Catalinimonas alkaloidigena: one gene and its partner. The protein of the gene in region 1 interacts with the protein of each later gene in a pairwise test. Links are inferred from orthologs where the notes say so. Each region holds a gene or a part of one and is shown in the gene's direction. Other genes may lie near its edges. The genes, in order: def and BLR44_RS21440.

What was found.
Region 2: the proteins of def (region 1) and BLR44_RS21440 interact in binary tests that used the Escherichia coli proteins (3 or more experiments, as listed by UniProt). The link is inferred for Catalinimonas alkaloidigena from one-to-one orthologs.

Annotation. Positions count from the first base shown.
Region 1 is NZ_FNFO01000003.1:726,250-736,446, reverse strand. What follows is about bases 2,769-5,560. They hold def (peptide deformylase), read left to right. Parts: upstream 2,769-3,775; coding sequence 3,776-4,345; downstream 4,346-5,560. Other genes in these bases: BLR44_RS10270 (RluA family pseudouridine synthase), read left to right, coding at 5,230-5,560; panB (3-methyl-2-oxobutanoate hydroxymethyltransferase), read left to right, coding at 4,406-5,224; ruvX (Holliday junction resolvase RuvX), read left to right, coding at 3,227-3,667; BLR44_RS10290 (hypothetical protein), read left to right, coding at 2,769-3,227. Outside these bases: BLR44_RS10300 (hypothetical protein), read right to left, coding at 174-1,343; BLR44_RS10295 (porin family protein), read left to right, coding at 1,557-2,237; more of BLR44_RS10290, read left to right, coding at 2,472-2,768; more of BLR44_RS10270, read left to right, coding at 5,561-5,970; BLR44_RS10265 (hypothetical protein), read right to left, coding at 5,967-6,569; BLR44_RS10260 (SRPBCC family protein), read left to right, coding at 6,665-7,114; BLR44_RS10255 (FeoB-associated Cys-rich membrane protein), read left to right, coding at 7,159-7,338; BLR44_RS10250 (TetR/AcrR family transcriptional regulator), read left to right, coding at 7,366-7,938; BLR44_RS10245 (glycosyltransferase), read left to right, coding at 8,570-10,197. UniProt on the Escherichia coli protein: Removes the formyl group from the N-terminal Met of newly synthesized proteins. Requires at least a dipeptide for an efficient rate of reaction. N-terminal L-methionine is a prerequisite for activity but the enzyme has broad specificity at other positions.
Region 2 is NZ_FNFO01000010.1:26,965-37,192, reverse strand. What follows is about bases 4,140-6,962. They hold BLR44_RS21440 (aspartate-semialdehyde dehydrogenase), read left to right. Parts: upstream 4,140-4,958; coding sequence 4,959-5,966; downstream 5,967-6,962. Other genes in these bases: BLR44_RS21430 (DUF4293 domain-containing protein), read right to left, coding at 6,251-6,742; BLR44_RS21435 (hypothetical protein), read left to right, coding at 6,065-6,250; BLR44_RS21445 (lamin tail domain-containing protein), read right to left, coding at 4,140-4,257. Also shown: BLR44_RS21455 (isoaspartyl peptidase/L-asparaginase family protein), read left to right, coding at 1-725; BLR44_RS21450 (glycosyltransferase family 39 protein), read right to left, coding at 730-2,307; more of BLR44_RS21445, read right to left, coding at 2,311-4,139; BLR44_RS29325 (LysM peptidoglycan-binding domain-containing protein), read right to left, coding at 6,994-7,380; BLR44_RS21420 (lipocalin-like domain-containing protein), read left to right, coding at 7,495-7,932; BLR44_RS21415 (DUF3857 domain-containing protein), read right to left, coding at 7,990-10,228.

The DNA of each region.
Region 1 (10,197 bases):
CCTCGAAAGAATTATTCATCGTAGAGAATCAGGCACTTGCAGCGCATTTGCACGGTTCTACCACAACGGTCACCGCACTGCATGCGCATACAGTGCAAGCTGCCGGGAGTAAGAGCGACACGTAGAACTGCAGCTTCGCATGCAATCGCTTGCAACGGGTTCCAAAGCAGCACTTACTCGATCACTTTCGCACGTGTGAAGGGCTTGGTTTCGTCGAAAAGTTTGCGATACGTAGCGTGCACTTTGGCCAGGCGTCCGCCCATTTGTTCGGCAACGTGCACCATTTTCGGGTTGAAATCGCCGATCCAGTTCATCTCGAAATCCTGGTACCGAAATCCTTCGTGCTGGACGTGCTTGCCGGTCGCCACCACCATGGCTCCTTCCAATCCTTTGCCCTGATGCTCAGGCACAATGCCGAAGACGACCCCGAACATTTTTTTGCAGGTGCCGCGCCACTTGTGGTAGACAAACTGAAGCTTGCCCCACCAGTCGAGCTTGCCATTCAAGTGTTTGAAAATCTGGTTCAATTCCGGCAGAATGATGAAGAACCCCACCGGCTCTCCTTTATAATAAGAGAACCAGATGATGTCCTCGTCGAGGATGGGCTTCATTTTCTGCATCAGCCCTTTGGCCTGCGCCGACGACATGGCTGCTACGCCCTGGTGACGTGTCCACGCCTTGTTGTAGATGGTGCGGAACTCTTCGGCATACGCATCCAGCTTCTTCTTTTCGATGTGCCGGAACGTATAGTTTGGGTCGCGAGCAACGCGCTCGGCCTTGGCGTTTACCTGTTCGGAAAGCGGATCGAGCACCTTGCGCGCGTAGGTGAACTGTTTGTAATAGATCTGAAACCCGTACGCTTCGAACAGACGCTGGTAGTACGGAAAGTGGTAGAACATGCCGTAGTTCGGCTCCTTGTCGAACCCGTCGATCAGCACGCCCCACCAGCGGTCGCGGTCACCAAAGTTGATCGGTCCGTCCATCGCTTCCATGCCGCGTTCCTGCAACCACGCTTTGCAGGCGTCGAAAAGCTGGAAGGCCGCCGCCTCGTCGTCAATGCAATCGAAAAAGCCCAAGCCACCGGTGGGTTGCTCGTACGAGCGCGCCGTTTTCTTATTGAAGAAGGCGGCCACCCGCCCGATGGTTTCGCCCGCGTTGTTCTGCAGAATCCAACGTATACACTCCCCTTGTCGGAACGACTTGTTTTTCTTGGGATCGAACACCTCCTCGATCTCGTGATCCATAGGCCGGATCCAGAGCTTTTCGTTTTTATACAGCCGGACGGGAAATTGAATAAACTCTTTCTTGTACTGGGGGTTATCGTTGACTTCCAGAAGTTGCATGCACGTGGGTCTAAAGTTGGCGGCGCAAAAGTAACGATTGTTTCTCCGCAAAGCCCGCCTTCCTGTCTCGGGTGGTAGCGGTCAGCTTCGCACAACAATTATTGCAAAAAGTAACGCCCGTATATCAACATTTACATTTCTCATTCGTAACAGACAGTAACGGAGGATAATGTTACCTCCTATTTTGTTAAACACTTTTTGATCAGTATTCCTATGAAAAATCTAGTAAACCGCATATCCTTGGTCGGAAGCGCTTCTGCCTTCCTACTCCTTTTTACGCTTCTGGTTCCTCGCGCGCAGGCGCAGTTGAGCGACCAGGAGGCGCGTGTCGGCATCAAAGGGGGGATCAACCTCTCGAACCTGTACGTTAATGACGTGTCGGACGAAAAGGCCAAGTTCGGCGCTCACGCCGGTCTGTGGGCCAAAATTCCCGTAGCGGCGGTGTTTGCGGTGCAACCGGAGCTGCTCTATACTACGGCGGGCTCCAAAATCGGCAGCTACACCAACGTGCAAGGCAGCCAGCAGCAGATCAACTTCAGCCTGGGTTACCTGCAGCTGCCCGTATTGGCCTCGCTAACCGCCGGTCCCGTAAGCATCCAGGCCGGTCCGTACGTATCGTACCTGCTGTCGGCGAAAGTGAAAAATCTTCGCGTCGACAACAACGGCGTGCCGACTACCGGACAGGACCCCAGCAGCACGGAAGTAAACCGTGACAATTTCAACGCGATCGACTACGGTCTGGCCGGTGGCATCGCCCTCGACATCAAAGGCTTTCAGCTGGGCGCCCGCTACAACTACGGGCTGCGCAACGTCGGGCAGACCTTCCTGGCCGAAACGGTCACCAACGGTTCAAAAAATTCAGTCGCTCAGGTATTTATTGCCTTCGGCTTGTAAGCATCCAGGTTTCATCGTTAGAAAGCTTCGCCGTCTTCGGATGGCGGAGCTTTTTTGTTGAATGCTATTTTATTTTAGGTTATTTTGAACCATTCTACATAATTCATTCTTGCCTAACAGGCGATTTGCCGGAAATTTGCGTTCTTAGGAAATGGTGGTGCATGACGAATGTCACCGGAACGCATTGGGCTTTTTTGTAGTTTTACGCATCCGGATCATCCGAAAACTAGTTTCATGGCAATTGGTATAGAAAAGCGTACGATCGAAGAGTTGGTCACCGAAAACCATGCACGCGCCGCCGTGTTGTATCAGGAAGGCATTCCTTTTTACGACTGCGGGAGTCTGACGCTGGCGGAAGTTTGCCGACGCCGCGGCTACTCGGTCGATTTGCTCCTGAACCGCCTGAAACAGCGCATCGCCCCGCCTACCCGCGAGGACCTGGCGTGGGCGACGTACCCGGTCAACGCGATCATCGCGTTTTTGCGCCATACGCACCGGCTGTACCTCCGCGAAAAACTGCCGTTTGTGCGCCAGCTTCTGGCCCGCACGCTCCCTTCGTTTTTCCACAAGCCTCAGATCGGCCACGACCTGCAACTGGTGTTTCCGTTGTTTGCGGAAGACTTCATCCATCACATTCACGAGGAAGAAGATACGCTGTTCGCCTACATCCTCAAGCTTCAGGAAGTGAAGCTGGGCAAGCGTTCGTGCGCGTCCATGTTCTACGACCTGGAACGCCACTCGATCCAGCAGTTTGCGGTGGAGCATCACGACGACGACGACGACATGACGGGCATTCGGCAGATCACGCAACAGTACGACCTGCATCCGCAGGACCACCTGCACGTCCGGGTGCTGTACACCGAGTTGCGGTTGCTGGAAGAAGATCTGCAGCGCCACGCCTCCATCGAAAACCACGTACTCTTTCCCAAGGCGCTCTGCCTGGAACAGGAAGTGAAACAGTCGTTGCGCCGCACGGCCTCGTACAACTGATGGAAAGCTCGACTACTTCGGGACGGCTGGTAGCCATCGACTACGGCACCAAGCGCGTGGGCATTGCCGTAACCGACACGTTGCAGCTGATCGCCACGCCGCTAACGACCGTCCACGCACAAGAGATTTTTACGTTTTTGCAACAGTATGCGGCCCAGGAACCAATTGCCGCGTTTGTGGTGGGCATGCCGCGCCGCCTGAACAACGAAGAAACCAACGCCACGCCCCACGTGCGCGGCTTCGTGCGGAAACTGCAAGCGACTTTTCCCGACAAAGAAGTGCACTTGGTCGACGAGCGCTTCACCTCCCAGATGGCCCTGCAGGCCATGATCGCCGGAGGCAGCAAAAAGAAAGACCGCGCGCAGAAAGGCAACATCGACAAGGTGAGTGCCGCCATCATCCTCCAGTCTTTTATGGAACGACGCGCCCTGCGCGGTTAGCCCCGCTCCTTTTTTCAGTCGGCAAAATTTCCGCAGAAGGCTGTACCTTTGAATTTTCGAATTGCCTCGGCTGTTACCCCATAGGTACTCCGCAACGTATTTATTTCTATGATCTATCCCATTGTAGCGTACGGCGATCCTGTCCTGAAACAACGCGCCAAAGAAATTACACCCAACCAGCTCGACCTGAAAAAGCTGGTCGACGATATGTTTGAAACCATGTATGCCGCCAGCGGTGTAGGGCTGGCCGCCCCGCAGATCGGGAAAAGCATCCGCGTGTTTGTGGTCGATGCCGAAGCGATGGACGAAGACAACCTGAAGGGTTTCAAAAAAGCGTTTATCAATCCGCAGATTCTGGAAGAAACCGGCGAGAAGTGGGCATACGAAGAAGGGTGCCTGAGCATTCCGAAGATTCGGGAGGACGTTTTTCGCCAGCCCCGCGTCAAGCTGCGCTATTTCGACACTGACTGGAAAGAATACGTTGAAGAGTTCGACGGCATGGCGGCCCGGGTAATTCAACACGAATACGACCACCTGGAAGGCGTGCTGTTTACCGATTACCTCTCGCCTTTCAAGCGCCAGTTGATCAAAAACAAGCTCGGCAACATCAGCAAAGGGAAGATCGACGTCGAATACCGGATGCGTTTTCCGGCGGTCGCCAAAGCGGGTCGTCGGTAATTCCACGCACGGTCGCGCATCTTTCTGGTAATTTCGGGCGCTCATCCATTTCTCCCTTCCATGTCTGTCCATAAATCTGACATCAAGCGTATCACCACCCACATCCTTCAGGAAATGAAGGGCCGCGGTGAAAAAATCTCGATGCTGACGGCCTACGATTTCTCGATGGCACGCATCCTGGACGCTGCCGGCATCGACGTGCTGCTGGTCGGCGATTCGGCCTCGAACGTAATGGCCGGTCACGAAACCACGCTCCCCATCACGCTTGACCAGATGATCTACCACGCCTCGTCGGTGGTGCGCGCCATTCGGCGCTGCCTGGTGGTGGTCGATCTGCCGTTTGGCTCGTATCAGGGGAACTCGTCCGAGGCGCTGCGGTCGGCCATTCGCATCATGAAAGAATCGGGGGCGCACGCCATCAAGATGGAAGGTGGCCACGAGATTCGCGAGTCGGTGGCGCGCATCCTGAGTGCGGGCGTCCCTGTGATGGGGCACCTGGGCCTGACGCCGCAGTCAATCTATAAATTCGGGACGTACAGCGTGCGTGCCCGTGAAGAAGACGAAGCCCAAAAGCTGATTGAAGACGCGAAGCTGTTGGAAGCATGCGGCTGCTTTGGCCTGGTACTCGAAAAAATTCCGGCCGACCTGGCCCGGCGCGTTGCGGAGGCGCTCACTATTCCGGTGATCGGCATCGGCGCGGGCAACTTCGTCGACGGACAGGTATTGGTCACCCACGACATGCTGGGCATCACCAAAGATTTTCAACCCCGGTTCCTGCGGCGCTATGCCGAGTTGTACAACCTCATGCAAGGGGCCGTGGAACAATACATTCGTGACGTGAAGGAAGAGGATTTCCCGAACGCACAGGAAAGCTACTAACGCTCATGGAGAAGAATCCTTATCAGAAATACTTTCAGGTCGTTTACGAAGACAACCACCTGCTGATCGTCAACAAGGCGTCGGGAGTGCTGGTGCAGGGAGACCAGACCGGCGACCCGCCGCTGTCGGAAATGGCGAAAGAGTTCCTCAAGCAGAAATACAACAAGCCCGGCAACGTGTTTGTGGGCGTTGTCCACCGCCTCGACCGGCCGGTCAGCGGCCTGGTGGTGCTGGCCAAAACCTCGAAGGGGCTGGAACGGATGAACCTGCTGTTCCGTCGCCGTGACGTGAAGAAAACATACTGGGCGATTGTGGGCCGACGGCCCGAACACGATTCGGCGAAGCTGACCCACTGGCTGATGAAAGACGAAAGCCGCAACGTGGTGACGGCTTACGACGAGCCCAAAGGCGATGCGCAAAAGGCCGAATTAACGTACGAGTACAAAGGTACCCTGAACGGGTTCCACCTGTTGGAAGTGCTGCCCGTAACGGGACGCCCCCATCAGATCCGCGTGCAGTTGGCCTCCATCGGTAGTCCCATCCGCGGGGATGTGAAGTACGGCTTCGCCAAACCTAACCGCGACGCCAGCATCAGCCTGCACGCGCGGCGCCTCGACTTTATCCATCCCATCAAAAAAGAGCCTTTGATTTGCCTGGCAGGCATTCCCGACGATGGCTTCTGGGATCAGTTCCTCACCCTGGAGAAACCCGACGTCAAAGACAAAAACCTCGACTTCCTGCACTAGAAGTTGAAGCCCGTACGGACGATGATCGGGCTGCCGTAAACGTTCCGACTCGGATCGTAATTCAGGTTGTACAGCGCGGCCATGATGAACGTGGCGCGCTGCCCGATGGGGAAGATGACGCCCCCTCCTACCAACGGACTGGTGATCCACTGGCGCTCGACGGTCCACGTCGCTTCGTTGAGATTCTCAAAATTCAGCGCCTCCAGTTCGGCCTGCGCGAAGATGTTCTTGTACAACGTGTAGCGACCGAACAATTTTCCTCCATACACCGAATTCTTCAAGACCAGCGGCTGGCCGTTGCTGTAGTATAGCCGACGCCGCTGGTAGATGTAATTGACCCCGACGCCCGCCGAGAAACGGTCGGTAACCCGATAGCCCACCAGCGGCGCAATCTGTACGTAGGTATTGTTGCCGAACTGAAGCCAGAACGACCCACCCGGAAAGATGCGGTCGCGCCAGGCAGGACGCTGCGGTTGGCGCTGTGGCGTAATCACCGGCGAGGTCGCTTCGGTCGAGTCCTCTTCTTGTACGTACTGGGCGCACAGCGGCCCTGACAGCAAGCCGCTCAACAGAAGGAGGTAAATCAGGTATTTCATCATACGTTTTTCTTTGTAACGCCGGTCCGGCGCGTTCGGTATGCCATCCCTTTTGGATAAGATCCGTAGGTAAGAAGGTTGCTTACGAAAGTAGTAAGATGAAAGTAATTGTCAGAACCCAAGTCCGTTGTCCGCTCGAACAAGTGTGGCAACGTTTCGACCAGGAGTTGTTCGAAGCCCTGGCCCCGCCCTTCCCGCCGGTGCGGCTCCTGCGTTACGATGGCAACCAAGAGGGCGACCAAGTCCACCTGTCTCTCGACCTGGGCGTGGTGCAGTTTGCCTGGGTAAGCTTGATTACCGAGGTGCGCCGCTCCGAAACCGAATCTTATTTTGTGGACGAAGGCCTGGCGCTGCCGCCGCTGCTGACGTACTGGCGCCACCGCCATCGGTTGCTTCGGCTGTCTGCGCACCATACGCTGATCATCGACGAAGTGGAGTACCGTATGGCGTCACGAGCGGTTGAAATTGCTGCGGCTCCGGGCTTTTGGGCGCAGTTCCTCTACCGGCAGCCCATCTACCGCCGTTACTTCGACACGGCATCGGCGTAGCCCGCTGATGCAACTTTCCTGTTCGGTTTGGAGTTGTAAAATCTATGTGGCAGTACGCAATCATCGCACTCCTCTTTCTGGCCGCGGCCTTCTACCTGGGTCGTATGTTCTGGCGCAGCTTTCTGAAGCGGGATGCTTCGGCGGGTTGCGGCGGCGGTTGCGCCAAGTGTCAGGCGGCAGCCAAGTTTAACGACATTCCTCTCCCACAATCAAATACCCGTTAGTTTTACCCATAAACTTATTGTCTGTTTATGGAGCAAAATTCATCCGGCGGTAAGCGGGACGATATTCTACGCGCGACCCTACGCCTCATCAAATCACACGGTTTTCACGGCACACCCATGTCGCTGATCGCACAGGAAGCACAAGTGGGCGCGGGCACGATTTACCGGTACTTCAAAAGCAAAGAAGACCTCATACAGCAATTGTACCGCGAAATTCGCCTTGCGGCCGACAAGGCAATGCTCGAAAATTACCAAGCCGAAGTGCCCGTACGTGAGCGATTCATGCGCGTCTGGAAAAATCTCGCCAAATACTTCATTCTCAACCCCGATCATCTGGGCTTTTTAGACCAGTTTGACCTCTCGCCTTTCCCCTATCAGCCTGACGAAGAGCACCAGCAATTGCTACAGGAAATTGACCAATTTCTGGATTATGCGCGTGAACAGCAGTTCATGAAAGACTTGTCGAATACCTGCCTGTATGCCCTGATTTTCGCGCCGCTGCGGGCACTTTGCCGTTTACATCATACAGGAGAAATGGAATTATCAGAAGATTTGATGCAGCTGAATGCGGCCGCTTGTTGGGATGCCGTACGGCGTTAAAAATTTTTATCTTCCAATAGGAATGAACATTCACTCTTATTTGATCATTTTAGAATGAACGTTCATTCTTATGACTAAATCGATTAAATACCACTTTTAATTCATTTATTAAAGGACAGCATAGAACTTTTCGTCTCCATGCATTTTGTTAGGCTTGTTCCACGTGGAACTCTTATGGTTTTCACAAAAAGCAGATTGAAATGTTCCATGTGGAACACTAAAGTAGCGGCACGCGATATGGTATTTATGGAGGTATGCGACTCGATCTTACACGCCTCACAAAAACCCTCTTTCAGAACAAAAAATACTACCATCCAGCACGCGTGCTAAGTACTGTAAATTGGACTTAAGAAGGTCCAGAAGGCAGGTATTTTTCTTTGTTCAAAGGCCTAACCAAATCGCTTATTCTGCGTTTTTTATATGGGTGTGCGCGTTGATTTTCGACGTCGAAAACAAGCCTACAAAGAGCGATTTCCCGCAGGGAATGCGCTCGCAAACCGGAAACATTTTTTCGCGCGCTCACTTTTTTACCTCTACCACTTCTCGTTTTTAAACTGAAATGAATTGCAGTAAGTGATTTGTACTACGCTCTAAATGTGCCCCTATGAAACAAGAGAAAGCTCAACTTTTAATGATCACCTCTTTTCCGCCACGTGAGTGCGGAATTGCTACCTATAGCGAAGATTTAATAAATGCGTTGAACAGCCAGTACGAAGAGGCATTCGACATCAAGGTATGTGCGCTGGACGAGCCGGGAACTCAACCACGGTATACGGACCCGCGGGTGCTGTACCATTTCGACGCCTGGAACGAAGAAGCGTGCGCTCGTATGGTGCAGGAGATTAATCACAACCCAGCCATCCGGCTGATCCACGTACAGCACGAGTTCGGATTATTCGGTGGGGAGTACGGTAGCTACCTGTTGCAGATGATGCTGAAGTTGGAGAAGCCTGTGGTGCTGACCTTTCATACGGTACTGCCTGCACCTGATGCGAAGCGGCGGGAATTGGTGCGCAGCCTTTGCACGCTGGCGGTACGCTGCACGGTGATGACTCACAATTCCGCTCACATTCTGGAAGAAGAATACGGCATTGATGCAGACCAACTGCGGGTAGTGCCGCACGGTACGCCCGCCATTGCATGGAAAGACCCGCTTGCGTTAAAACGCAAATACGAGTTAGAAGGCAAAACTGTCTTCTCCACTTTTGGTCTCCTGAGTCCGAATAAAAGTATCGAAACGGGCATCGAGGCACTAGCACCTATCGTTCAAGAGTTTCCCGATGTGGTCTATCTGATTCTGGGTCGTACGCATCCGGGCGTGGTGCGCCATGAGGGAGAGCGGTACCGGGAGATGCTGGAGCAGAAGGTAGAAGAACTAGGGCTTACCCGTAACGTCCGGTTTGTAAACAAATACCTGGAGCTGGATGAGTTGCTGGAATACCTTCAACTGACCGACGTCTATTTCTTCACGTCGGCCGATCCTCATCAGGCGGTGAGTGGTACGTTTACGTATGCCCTGAGCTGCGGGTGTCCGGTGATCTCTACGCCCATTCCTCACGCAAAAGAATACCTTTCGGACAGCACCGGCATTCTCCTGAAAGATTTCCGCAATCCTACCCAACTGGCTGAAGCGGCGTTGACCTTGTTGCGCCAGCCAGAGCGATGCCAGAACATGAGTCAACAGGCGTACGGCCAGATGAATGCCGGCTCGTGGTACAACGTGGCGATTTTACACCGCAATGTGTACCGGGAAGAAGACAAAGCCTTTGGTGGCCGGAGTAATTTGCCAATCCTGAAGATGGATCATCTCGAACGGCTTAGCTCGGAGTTTGGCATCTATCAGTTTGCGCGCTACAACCAACCGGACCCCGCGCATGGGTATACGCTAGACGACAACGCGCGGGCGCTGATCCTGACCTGTGAGTATCGGCAGCTGAGCCAAGAGCGCCGTACGGAAGAGTGGATGGGCAAGTACCTCCGCTTCATGCGCCACTGTCAACAAGCCGATGGAACATTTTTGAACTACGTTGATGACACGTTGCAGTTCACGACGCAGAACCAGGAAGTGAACCTGGAAGACGCGAACATGCGGGCGGTATGGGCCTTGGGTGTTTTATTGGAGCATCATCATCGCTTACCCGTTCCTGCGCACTTACGCAAGATGGCAGAACAGATGCTGGCTCGCGTTACGCCTCACATCGCCCAGGTTCGTTCGCCCCGAGCTGCTTCTTTCGCATTGAAGGGATTGTATCACCTGCA
Region 2 (10,228 bases), on another replicon or contig:
AAGGAAAAAACGAAATGGACGCTTCCATCATGGACGGGAAGACCGGCAACGCCGGGGCCGTAGCGGGTGTAACCAACATCAAGCATCCGATTTCGGCGGCCATCAAAGTGATGAATGCCTCGGAACACGTCATGCTGACGGGTACGGGCGCCGAAACGTTTGCGAAAGAACAAGGCCTGGACATTGTCGATCCGTCGTATTTCTACACCGAGCGGCGCTACCAGCAGCTACAGCGCATCATCGAGCAGGAAAAAACGGAGCTGGACCACGACGGTTCTGGTCAACTCACGCCCAGTCCACCGCATAAGTTTGGGACGGTCGGCGCGGTAGCACTAGACCAACAGGGCAATCTGGCCGCCGGGACTTCGACCGGAGGCATGACCAACAAACGCTGGGGGCGCGTGGGCGATTCGCCCATCATCGGGGCGGGTACGTATGCCAACAATGCGACCTGTGCCATTTCGGCGACCGGCCATGGTGAGTATTTCATTCGCAACGTCGTGGCCTACGACATCTCGGCCCGCATGGAATACAAAGGACTTAGCTTGGAAGAAGCAGCGCGCCAGGTGATTCTGGACAAATTGGAAAAAGCGAAACCCGGGAGCGGCGGCATTATCGGGATCGACCGCAAAGGCAATATTACCATGACGTTCAACTCCGAAGGCATGTACCGCGGCTACCGCCTGAAAGGGGCCAAAGCAAAGGTGTTGATTTACAAAGATTAACGAGTTACTCCAGGCCAAATACTGCTTTTCGCTCGCGGGCCAGCCGGTGCCAAACGCCCGGAAAATCTACCTGAGGCCGACGGCATAAGTAAACCGGCAAACCCTTTTCGCGGGCGTAGGGGTTCGTAATTCTTCCCACTTCCCGGACGTCACGGAACATCTGCCGTACGTCTTCCGTCTCGTCGTTGACGTAAATCAGGCTCTGCGCTCGGATGGTGTCGGGTGCCCACACCAGGAAACTCGCGTTGAAACTCACGACCGTAGGCAGTCCGTTATTTCGGTTATAGTAATTGATCGCGCCGGCTTGCCCGTAGTTCTCTGCGTAAAGCAGTGTCTGCGCCTTTTCGGCCTCGGGAAGGGCCTCGTACGTGCGGTGCACAATCGACGCGAGCTCTTGCCACCCGTTCATGTCGGCATAATCCTGTGGAATGGCGTGTAGCTCGCCATCTTCCCAGCGCAACGCGCCCTCCAGACCCCGCTCGCGGGCATCTTCACAGTAGTTGACCAATTTGGACATCGAGAGCACCGGCAGGGCAATGGGCAATGTGGGAATGATCAGCCCCACCATCAGCGCGGGCAACGCAAGCCGCACCCAGACCCACTTGCCGAGGATCTGTTCGAGATGGTATGCTCCCGCGGCAGTCAGCATCGGGTAGATTCCCAGCGCGTAGTAATCCTTGCCGCTGGCCAGCAGAAGCAGCACAATGGTCAAAACGCAGAGCCATCCCAGCGCCCGGTACGGCTTACCCCCACGCGTCCACAGCAAAAAATAAAGCCCGGGTAGCCAGATGAAGACGGACGTAAGGTTCATCAACAGTTGTGATACCAGAAAATCGGCCACAGAAACGTGTACTAGTTGCGTTCGGCGCAATTCTTCCATATGATGCACGAGCGGAAACTGATGCACGGCCTGCCAGATCAGGTTCGGCAGGAAAATCAGGAACGCCACCAACGCAGCTATGTACGGTGCACGTTGTTGAAAGGCCGTACGGTGCGGCGTCAGGGCCAGCGCCAGCAGCATCGCGGCCACAAAAATCAGCACCGAATGTTTGTTCAAAAGCCCAATGCCGATGGCAACGCCCAGGTAGAGAAGCACGCGGGGACGTTGGGTCTTCAGGTACCGCAGCAGCAGGTAAGCGCAAAGCGTCCAGAAAAAAATGTCGAAGACCACCGGCTGAAACAGCCAGCCTGTCCGCAAGTGCGAAGGCGACACCAGAATGGCTACGCCGGCGAGCAGCAGGGCAAACCACTTCCCTCCGAACTCCTTGGTCATCAAGGCAGTGAGCCACAACGTCGCGGCGCTTACCAGAGCCGGCAGCAGCCGCACCACAAACTCTGAATGACCCAGCAGCGAAGTAACCAGGCGCCCGGCAAACGCGATAAAAGGAGGGACTTCCATGTAGCCGGCCGCCAGATGATCGCCCAGGGCCAGGTACAGAAACTCGTCGCGGTGCAGGCCGTAGCGCGTATTGGTCAGGAAATGCGCCAGCAGTTTCAGGAGAATCAAGCCCGCTACTACTAGCGACTCGGACCCGGTGAGGCGCGCGGCCGGCCGGACCGAAGGAGAAAGGGTTTGCATCATAGGTTAAAAGCGAGAGCCAACCACAACTTGGTCACGGTAAATCTCGGTATGACCGTTCAGGAGAAATACTTCGAAGAGGACCAGATAAATGCCGATGCGGGCTTTGCGTCCGTCGTCCTGCGTTCCGTCCCATTTGTACGTTCCTTCGGTGCCCAGAATTTCGTTGCGAGCCAGTTGCCGGATGACACGTCCGTGGTCGTCGTACAGCGTAAGCGTCCCGACAAACCCGCTCTGATCGAACTGATACCGAATGGTGGTGACATCGCGGTCGCCGTCCTGATCTGGGGTAAACACAGCGGGTTCTACAGCCAGCGTCCCCTGGGTAATCAGCGGATCGGTGGCTTGCGAATTACGATAGCCGGGCGTGGCATAACCCGCCGTGGCCGCGGCCGATTGCCAGTTGGACGGATCGTTCACCGGGCCCTCCATCCGGATGCGTTCCAGCGATACGCCCTCTTCGTCGTCAAGAAGGGTGAAATGGTCGCGCACGTCATAGTCGAAGCGTTGCCACGGTTGCCCCGCCGGGCTCAGGAGCACAACGCTGCCCGCATCGTTCGGAAAGGCGGGCAGTGATGCCACCGGTAAGAAATTCTCGGAAGCCGCTTTGGGATAATCGCGTAGCGTAAGTGCCGGATCAGGCGTTAGCAGCACGTATTGCCCCGGCGCGACCACAAACGATTCGGTAGTGATCAACCGTTCATTAGCCAGTTGCTCGTCTTCCACGTTGGCGAGTCGCCACCCCTGGAGTTGCAGGTACTTTTCCGAGACATTGACCAGTTCCACAAAATCGACGCCACCGGGGTGGGGATCAAACAAGATCTCGTTGAGAATGATGTCGCCCGAGTCGGCAGGTTCGGGCAGGAGAAACGAAAAAGGCTGTCCGCCTTCGATGGTGTTGCCGACGCAATCCTGCATGTTCCCAACGGTAACGGTATAGGGTTGTCCGGCCTGTAGGGGCGCGGCCAAGGCCAATACGGCCCGGTCGAATTGCAGCGGAGCAATCAACACACGGGCAATGGAGACATCGGGCTGCACCACATAGCTTCCCTGCGCCAGGCTGAGGCTATCGAGCGATTCATTGAAAACGAGCAGCAGCGAATCTGCCGCCAACGCCTCCACGCGGATCAGTTGTGGTTTCGACAAATCGGGGTTCGACGCGGCTACCGAGTTGAGCTGTCCGGGGGTTCCACCCGGGGGGGCCACACTGGCGGTCCAGTTGGTACGGCCACTGCAGGGGTTAGTAGCGTCCACCATTTCGAGCGACCAGCCGCCTTCGGCCTTCTGGGCATCGCCGTACCACTCGTCCGAATAGGTAACGGCATGAATCAGGGTTCCGTCCGGGGCGCGTAACGCCAGCGGTTCGCCATCGTTGCGCAGCGAAGGAAAGGAAGGGACTGCCACAGCACGTCCAAAGGCCGAAAAAGCCGAACGTGTGGAGCTACTGCATAAAATTACAAGTTCGTCGGGTTGGACGAGTAGTTCGGGCAAGGTAGTGGTGCCCGTCCCATCTTCCAGCCGATAACCCGTCAGCGATAGCACGTTTGAGGTGACGTTACGTAGTTCAAGGTACTCTGCGTCCGGCAAATCGCGCGGGGGCGAAGGGTCAGCCATAATTTCGTGAATTACTACCTCGAAGGGCTGCGCGGGATAATAGCCGGGAAACCAATGAAATGGTAACACAATCGGTTCCATCAGATTGCCGGCCAGATCGCTTGTACCAATCACCGACAGGTGATAGTCCTGTTCGATTGCGAAGGCCTCCGAGAACGTCAGCAGCACCGAATCGGGCGCGAGCAAAGTTGCGGTCTGCGGAGCGCCTAGTTCCGGAACAAGGTAATTGGTCGTGTCCTGTGCAGCCGTGGGGTCGAGGGCCTCAGACCAGGCAAGTTTCAGTTCGTGCTCGGAAATCGCGGTGACGCTGGTGAGGACAGGTGCTACAGTATCCACCACAAGCGGACGCACTAGTACATCATCCAGGTAAAATTTAGTAGCATTGGAAACGGTGTAACGGCAGTAGAAGCCGAAAAAATCACTACGATCTTGCTGAGCTATAGTGATTGCCCCGCCCGGTAAGAACGCAAATCCTCCTAATGTATCTGCGTAAATCGTCCACAAGCTGTCGTGTTCCAGCGTCACGCGAATGCGTAAGGTTGGTCGACTTGCCGCTACACCCGGAAAGGTCTGAAGAATGCGACCTGAGTTTCCATTTGTTTGTTTGTATAGATCAATTCCGTCATTGCTTCCGAGGTCACCAAGCTGAATAAAGTAGCCATCTGTATTGCTTCCATCCAAGTTTTTTTGATCGGCTAGCAAGTAGATACGGGCATAATTTTGTGATGAAGGAGCGAAAGCTAACCGGACATAAAACTGCCACTCCATGTCGCTAGTTACCGCACTAGACGTAACCAATTGCGAAATGCTAGCCTTATCTTGATTAAGCTGAAGTTGATTGTCAGTATTGATCTTAAAATCAGCGACATCGCCCTCCCAAGTGGGGTTCTGTGTGAAATCACCGTCGGAGAAGTCGTCCTGTACCTGAGCATAGCTCGCCCAAGTTCCTAACCCCATCCAGCAGATAAAAATGAGACGGTTGATCATGGGGAAAAAATAGCGTAAATTTTCTTATTTTCGCCCCCTTAAATTTCAGGATCATGAAAATAGCGGTTGTAGGTGCTACCGGTCTGGTAGGCACCGAAATTCTGAAGGTTTTGGCCGAATCATCACTGGAAATCACCGAGGTGATTCCGGTTGCTTCCGAACGTTCGTTGGGAAAAACAGTAGAGTTTCGCGGACAGCCTTACAAGGTGTGTCTGGCCGATGAGGCCATCGCACAAAAACCGGCCATGGCGATTTTCTCGGCCGGGGGCGGTACGTCGCTCGAGCTGGCTCCCAAATTTGCGGAGGCGGGCATTACGGTCATCGACAACTCTTCGGCGTGGCGCATGAGCCCCGATCATAAGTTGATTGTGCCGGAGATCAACGCCAACGTGTTGACTTCAGAAGACAAGATCATTGCTAACCCAAACTGCTCCACCATCCAGATGGTACTGGTACTGGCGCCGTTGCACGAAAAGTACCAAATTAAACGGATCGTCGTATCGACGTATCAGTCCGTGACCGGTACGGGCAAAAAGGCTGTGGACCAGATGATGAACGAGCGGGCCGGCAAGCAGGGCGAAATGGCCTACAAATATCCGATCGACCTGAACGTGATTCCGCAGATCGACGTGTTCCTGGACAACGGCTACACGAAGGAAGAGATGAAGATGGTCAACGAGACCAAGAAAATCATGGGCGATGATTCCATCCAAGTGACGGCCACGGCGGTGCGCATTCCCGTCATGGGCGGCCACTCCGAAGCGGTCAACATTGAGTTCGCCAACGATTTCGATCTGGACGAAGTGCGCACCCTCCTGAGCCAAACCAAAGGCGTGGTGCTGGAAGACAATCCGTCGCAGCAGGTCTATCCGATGCCGATGAACGCACACGGACGCAACGAGGTGTTTGTGGGGCGTATCCGCCGGGACGACACGCAGCCCAATACGTTGAACCTCTGGATCGTGGCCGACAACCTGCGCAAGGGAGCCGCCACCAACGCGGTGCAGATTGCGGAATACCTGGTAGAAGCCGGTCTGGCGACCGAAGCCGTCGAAAACTAGAAATCGACCCGATTAGCATAAAAGAAAAGGCGTTACGAGCTAGCTCGTAACGCCTTTTTCGTATCGTAGGCCAGTGCAATCGCGTATCCAAGAAGGATATGAAAGATTTTGCACGCGTATTTATTTTGATTGCTTTGGTAGCGGCCAGTGTGGCAGGCTTTGCCTACCTCGCTTTTCGGATCGGTTACATGGGCATGGCGCTGTTGCAACTTGCGGTGAGTACCGCCATCATTATCCTCTTCATCCGTTACGTTGGCCGTAGCCATCGCCCGCCTGACGTGTGACTAGCGCAGGCGATCCATCGACCGCACCAGACGTTCGTCGCGGTTGATGAACCGGTTCGCCAAAATGTTCAGGAAAATGGCTACGATGGGCAGGTAAAATCCGGTTTTATATTCACCTACGATGGTCGGCGCAAAAAGCTGTTCGCCTTCGCGCGACAGCAGCATGATGGCCACCACTGTGCCCGCGATCAGCAGCGAATTGCCCGCGCCCAGTTTCATCTGCAACAGGCGGTTGTTGAAACGGGTGATGGAAAACCCGGCCAGTCCCGCGGAAATGATGCACAGGATGGCAATGTAAAAGGCCGGTAGTTCGGCCGATTTCTTAAAATCGGTTTCGTTGGCGACCGGCTCCAGGTGCGTCAGGTAAAAGGCATCGAGGGTGGCACGCTCGCCCGTATCAGGATTGGTCTTCTCCCAGCTGTTGACAAATACGGTCACCATCATCAGGATGGCAACGCCCAGCAGGAAAAGGGTTTGTACGCGTTGAATCATAAATATGCTATTGGGAGGCAAAAATAGTAAATCCGCTTTGTGTCGTCCGCTTCCGGCCTGAATAAAACGGGTTCCTGATTCTACAGAACGGAAACCCCGGCAGAATATAATCGCGGGCCTGGCCTGGTATTCGACAGAATTGGGTGGCACAAGCGCGTTTCGGTTGGCAGTATGCTGAAACGCAAGCGTTTGTTAAGGGGAAGAATTGCGATAAAAAGCGTCGCCTCCCGACGAGAGAGGCGACGTTAAGATCAGGAGTGAAAGAAACTACTCGGGTTGGTGGCCTGAGGGTTGGTCTGACGCGACGGCTTCGCTGCGTGCACCGGCTGCCCGTCGGTCGGGGCGTTGCTGGTTTGCGCCTCCGGGATCACAAATTCCTGTCCTGGATAAATCAGATTCGGGTCCTGAATCATCCCGCGGTTGGCCTCGAAGATGCGGCGCCATTCGTTGGCATTGCCGTAATGCTGTTTGGCAATTTTAGAAAGTGAATCGCCCGATTTTACGGTATATGTACGTTTGGGGGCGGCTGGCGCAGGCTGAGATGGGGCCGCAGGCTTCTGCGCCACCGGTTTCTCTACGCCCTTCCGAAAAAAATCGCTAAGTCCCATGATGATAATCAGTTTAATAAAATAACTCATGCAGTCGCCTTCTGTTCATGCGACTTACAGAGATGTAACGGGATTGGAGAGACGAGGTTTTCGGCAACACGGCCCGCCGTCGGCCGTAAAAGGAGGTAGTCAAGCACGATTCCTATGAAACGTAAACACATCATACATACACTTTTGCTGGCGGTGGGCCTGTCCGCCGCTGCGTGTAACACGCGCCAGGATACGACGGCCGAAACCGGGACTATGACCGAAGCCGGAGATCAGAACCTGATCTCCGGCAGTACGAGTAAAACCTGGCATGCCGACAAGCACACGAATGCCGAAGGCGACAACGAGAAACTATCGCGTACGGAGCGCAAAAACGACCAGATGATTTTCAATGCGGACGGCACGTTCTCGATGAACACCCGCCAGGAAGCCGCCGGAGGCAACTGGATGTATGACCGCACGTCGCAAACGCTGTCGTTGCAGTTCAGTGGCGAGAATCACACCGAATCGTTCAAAGTTCTGAGCCTGGAAGAAGACCAGATGGAACTGGAAGCCGCCGATGGCTCAACCCTGGAACTTGAAGCGGAAGGCTAAGTCCATCCGCTCTAACAAGAAAAAGCCCTCTCGCGTCCGACGCAAGAGGGCTTTTCGTTACCGGGCGCTGGTCGGAGTTTCGACCAGCGTATGATAAGCTCGTGGCGTGCTTCGCTTGAGGAACGTTTCCTGAACGCGCTCCGAGAAGTTGAAGTAAGGCACCCAGATGGCCGCAGACAGCACGGCAGTCAGAATCTGATTGGTCATGTCCACGCTGGCGCCGAACGCTGCTGTGGCGGCATAGTCCAGTAGAATGAAGCCCAGGCTACTCAGGTAATAAAGGGAAATGAGTTTGGGCAGGCTGGTGCGGCGTTGGAAAAACAGTACAAGCAGCAGGAGCACTGCGCAGAAGAAGAAGATGTTGAGGCTCATTTCCAGGGCCCAAAATGCGGCCAACGCAGGGTTATAGGTCGTTAAGGTGGAGTCAGTGAATGATTGCCAACTGAGGGCATTGAAATACCCATTGGAAAAAAACGTCAGCAAGGCTTTAAACGGACCGATGACAAGGCCGATGGCGGGCAGGATGAGCCAACCTCCGATGGGTAGCGCCTCGGTAGTGTAAGAAATGCCGGGCGCGGGATCGTACCGATACACACGCAACATGCACCAGCCGGAAAGCACAACTACGACCAGGGCCAGCCCGATCGCCCAGCCGTTGTAGCGAGAGGCCGCGCCGACCGCTTCGGTGTTGTACGTGAACGTATAGCCCAGATTGTTGACGAGCTCGTCGCGCTGGCGGGCAAATTCGGCAACCTCCTCGGCCGCAATGGAAGCTTGTGTAGTGCGGAACTCATATTCGAATAACGCGACCTTGTCTTCCAGCATCCGACCCTCTTCTTTAAAGTAGAATCCTGGCCCTGTCATTTCCCGATTGGACGCGTAGAACGACCAGTTTTCCGGAAAGTAGACTTTCACCCGGTGCTGGTAATGCAGGGGATACCTCAAACCGGCCGGCATGGTCCGCACCTTGCTATAAAACTCCGGAATCTTTTCGGTCAGTTGTCGGGGATAGAAGTCGAACGCCAGTTGTTCAGGATGCAGCGAGTCCGGCGTCTGCCACACGTGGAAGAATTCGTAATGCTCGGCCGTGGTCAGCGTATTGTGCACCGTGTCTTCTACGTAAGCGAGTGGCGAGGCCACCGTAATGGAATCGAACAGGTTCGCGTAGTAATTGAGGTAGTCTTTTTCGATGCTTTTCAGTGGTGTACTGGTAAAATTGCTGCGCTGGTAATCGGCCTCGTAGCCGTGGTAAACAGTGGTGATGTGGAGTCCCGCCCGATTCTCGGTCGATTTCGCGTCCACCGGCGGCAGGTAAAATTCTTCAATCACTTCTGTCCGTACGTTGGTCGATTCCGGAATATCCGTCAGGCCTTGTGTGTTGTCAGAGAGCACCAGCGCTGTGCGGTAGTTCGGGAAGTAGACTGTGTCGTAAGCGCCTTGCTGGCCACTAATGGTCGGGTCGTACCAGTAGGCCTGGTCACGGAACCGGACCTGTACCACACAATGATCGAAAGCGTTCGGCAGCGGGAGCCAAGTCTTAATTTCCTGGCGCATCTGGCTGTTGACCAGCGCCGGATGGGCTTCGATGTCCATCGCCTGGAGCATGGAACACAGCAGCAGCGATTTGTCCTTGCAGTCGCCAAAACGCTGGGTGAACACTTCGGTGGCCGGACGAGGTTTGTACGCACCAATGCCCGATTCCAGTCCCGTGTAGCGTACTTCGTTCTGCACGAAATCCAGCGCCGCTTCCAGCCGCTGTTCCGGCGTAGGGTAGGTTGCTTTGAGTCGCTCAACAAAAGCCGCCAGCGATCCGGTCGGTTTCGCCAGCGTGTAGTGAGGTAGTAACAGGTCGTTGAGAACCTGCCACGACGCAAAATCCGTTACCTGAACCTGATCGAACGGATCGTACCAATAGGGCACATGGTCGTCTACCTCCAGCGCTTTTATGCGTTGGGCATCCCAGACATATTCCCAGGTGCCGTTGCTTTGTTTCAAGGCCGGCTTGTGTGTGGTGTTGAAGTGCTCGGTTGTCAGAGCACGGGGCGAGACGATGCGGGCGTAAATCTGCCCGAACGGCGCGTAATGACGCAGGTAGAAGCGCAGGTAGAAGTGTGAACCGTACAACGGATTGCGACCCCGGATCGAATAGGCGTATTCTATTTCGTCGCCGGCCCGCACGTCTTCCAGCAGCAGGAGGGCCGTCAGTGTGCCGTCGTACAGATGGCTCTCTTTGCCCTCTTCCCGTTGCATCACCCGAAAACGGGCCGGGTCCAGTTGATCAATCTCCTGGCCGTTG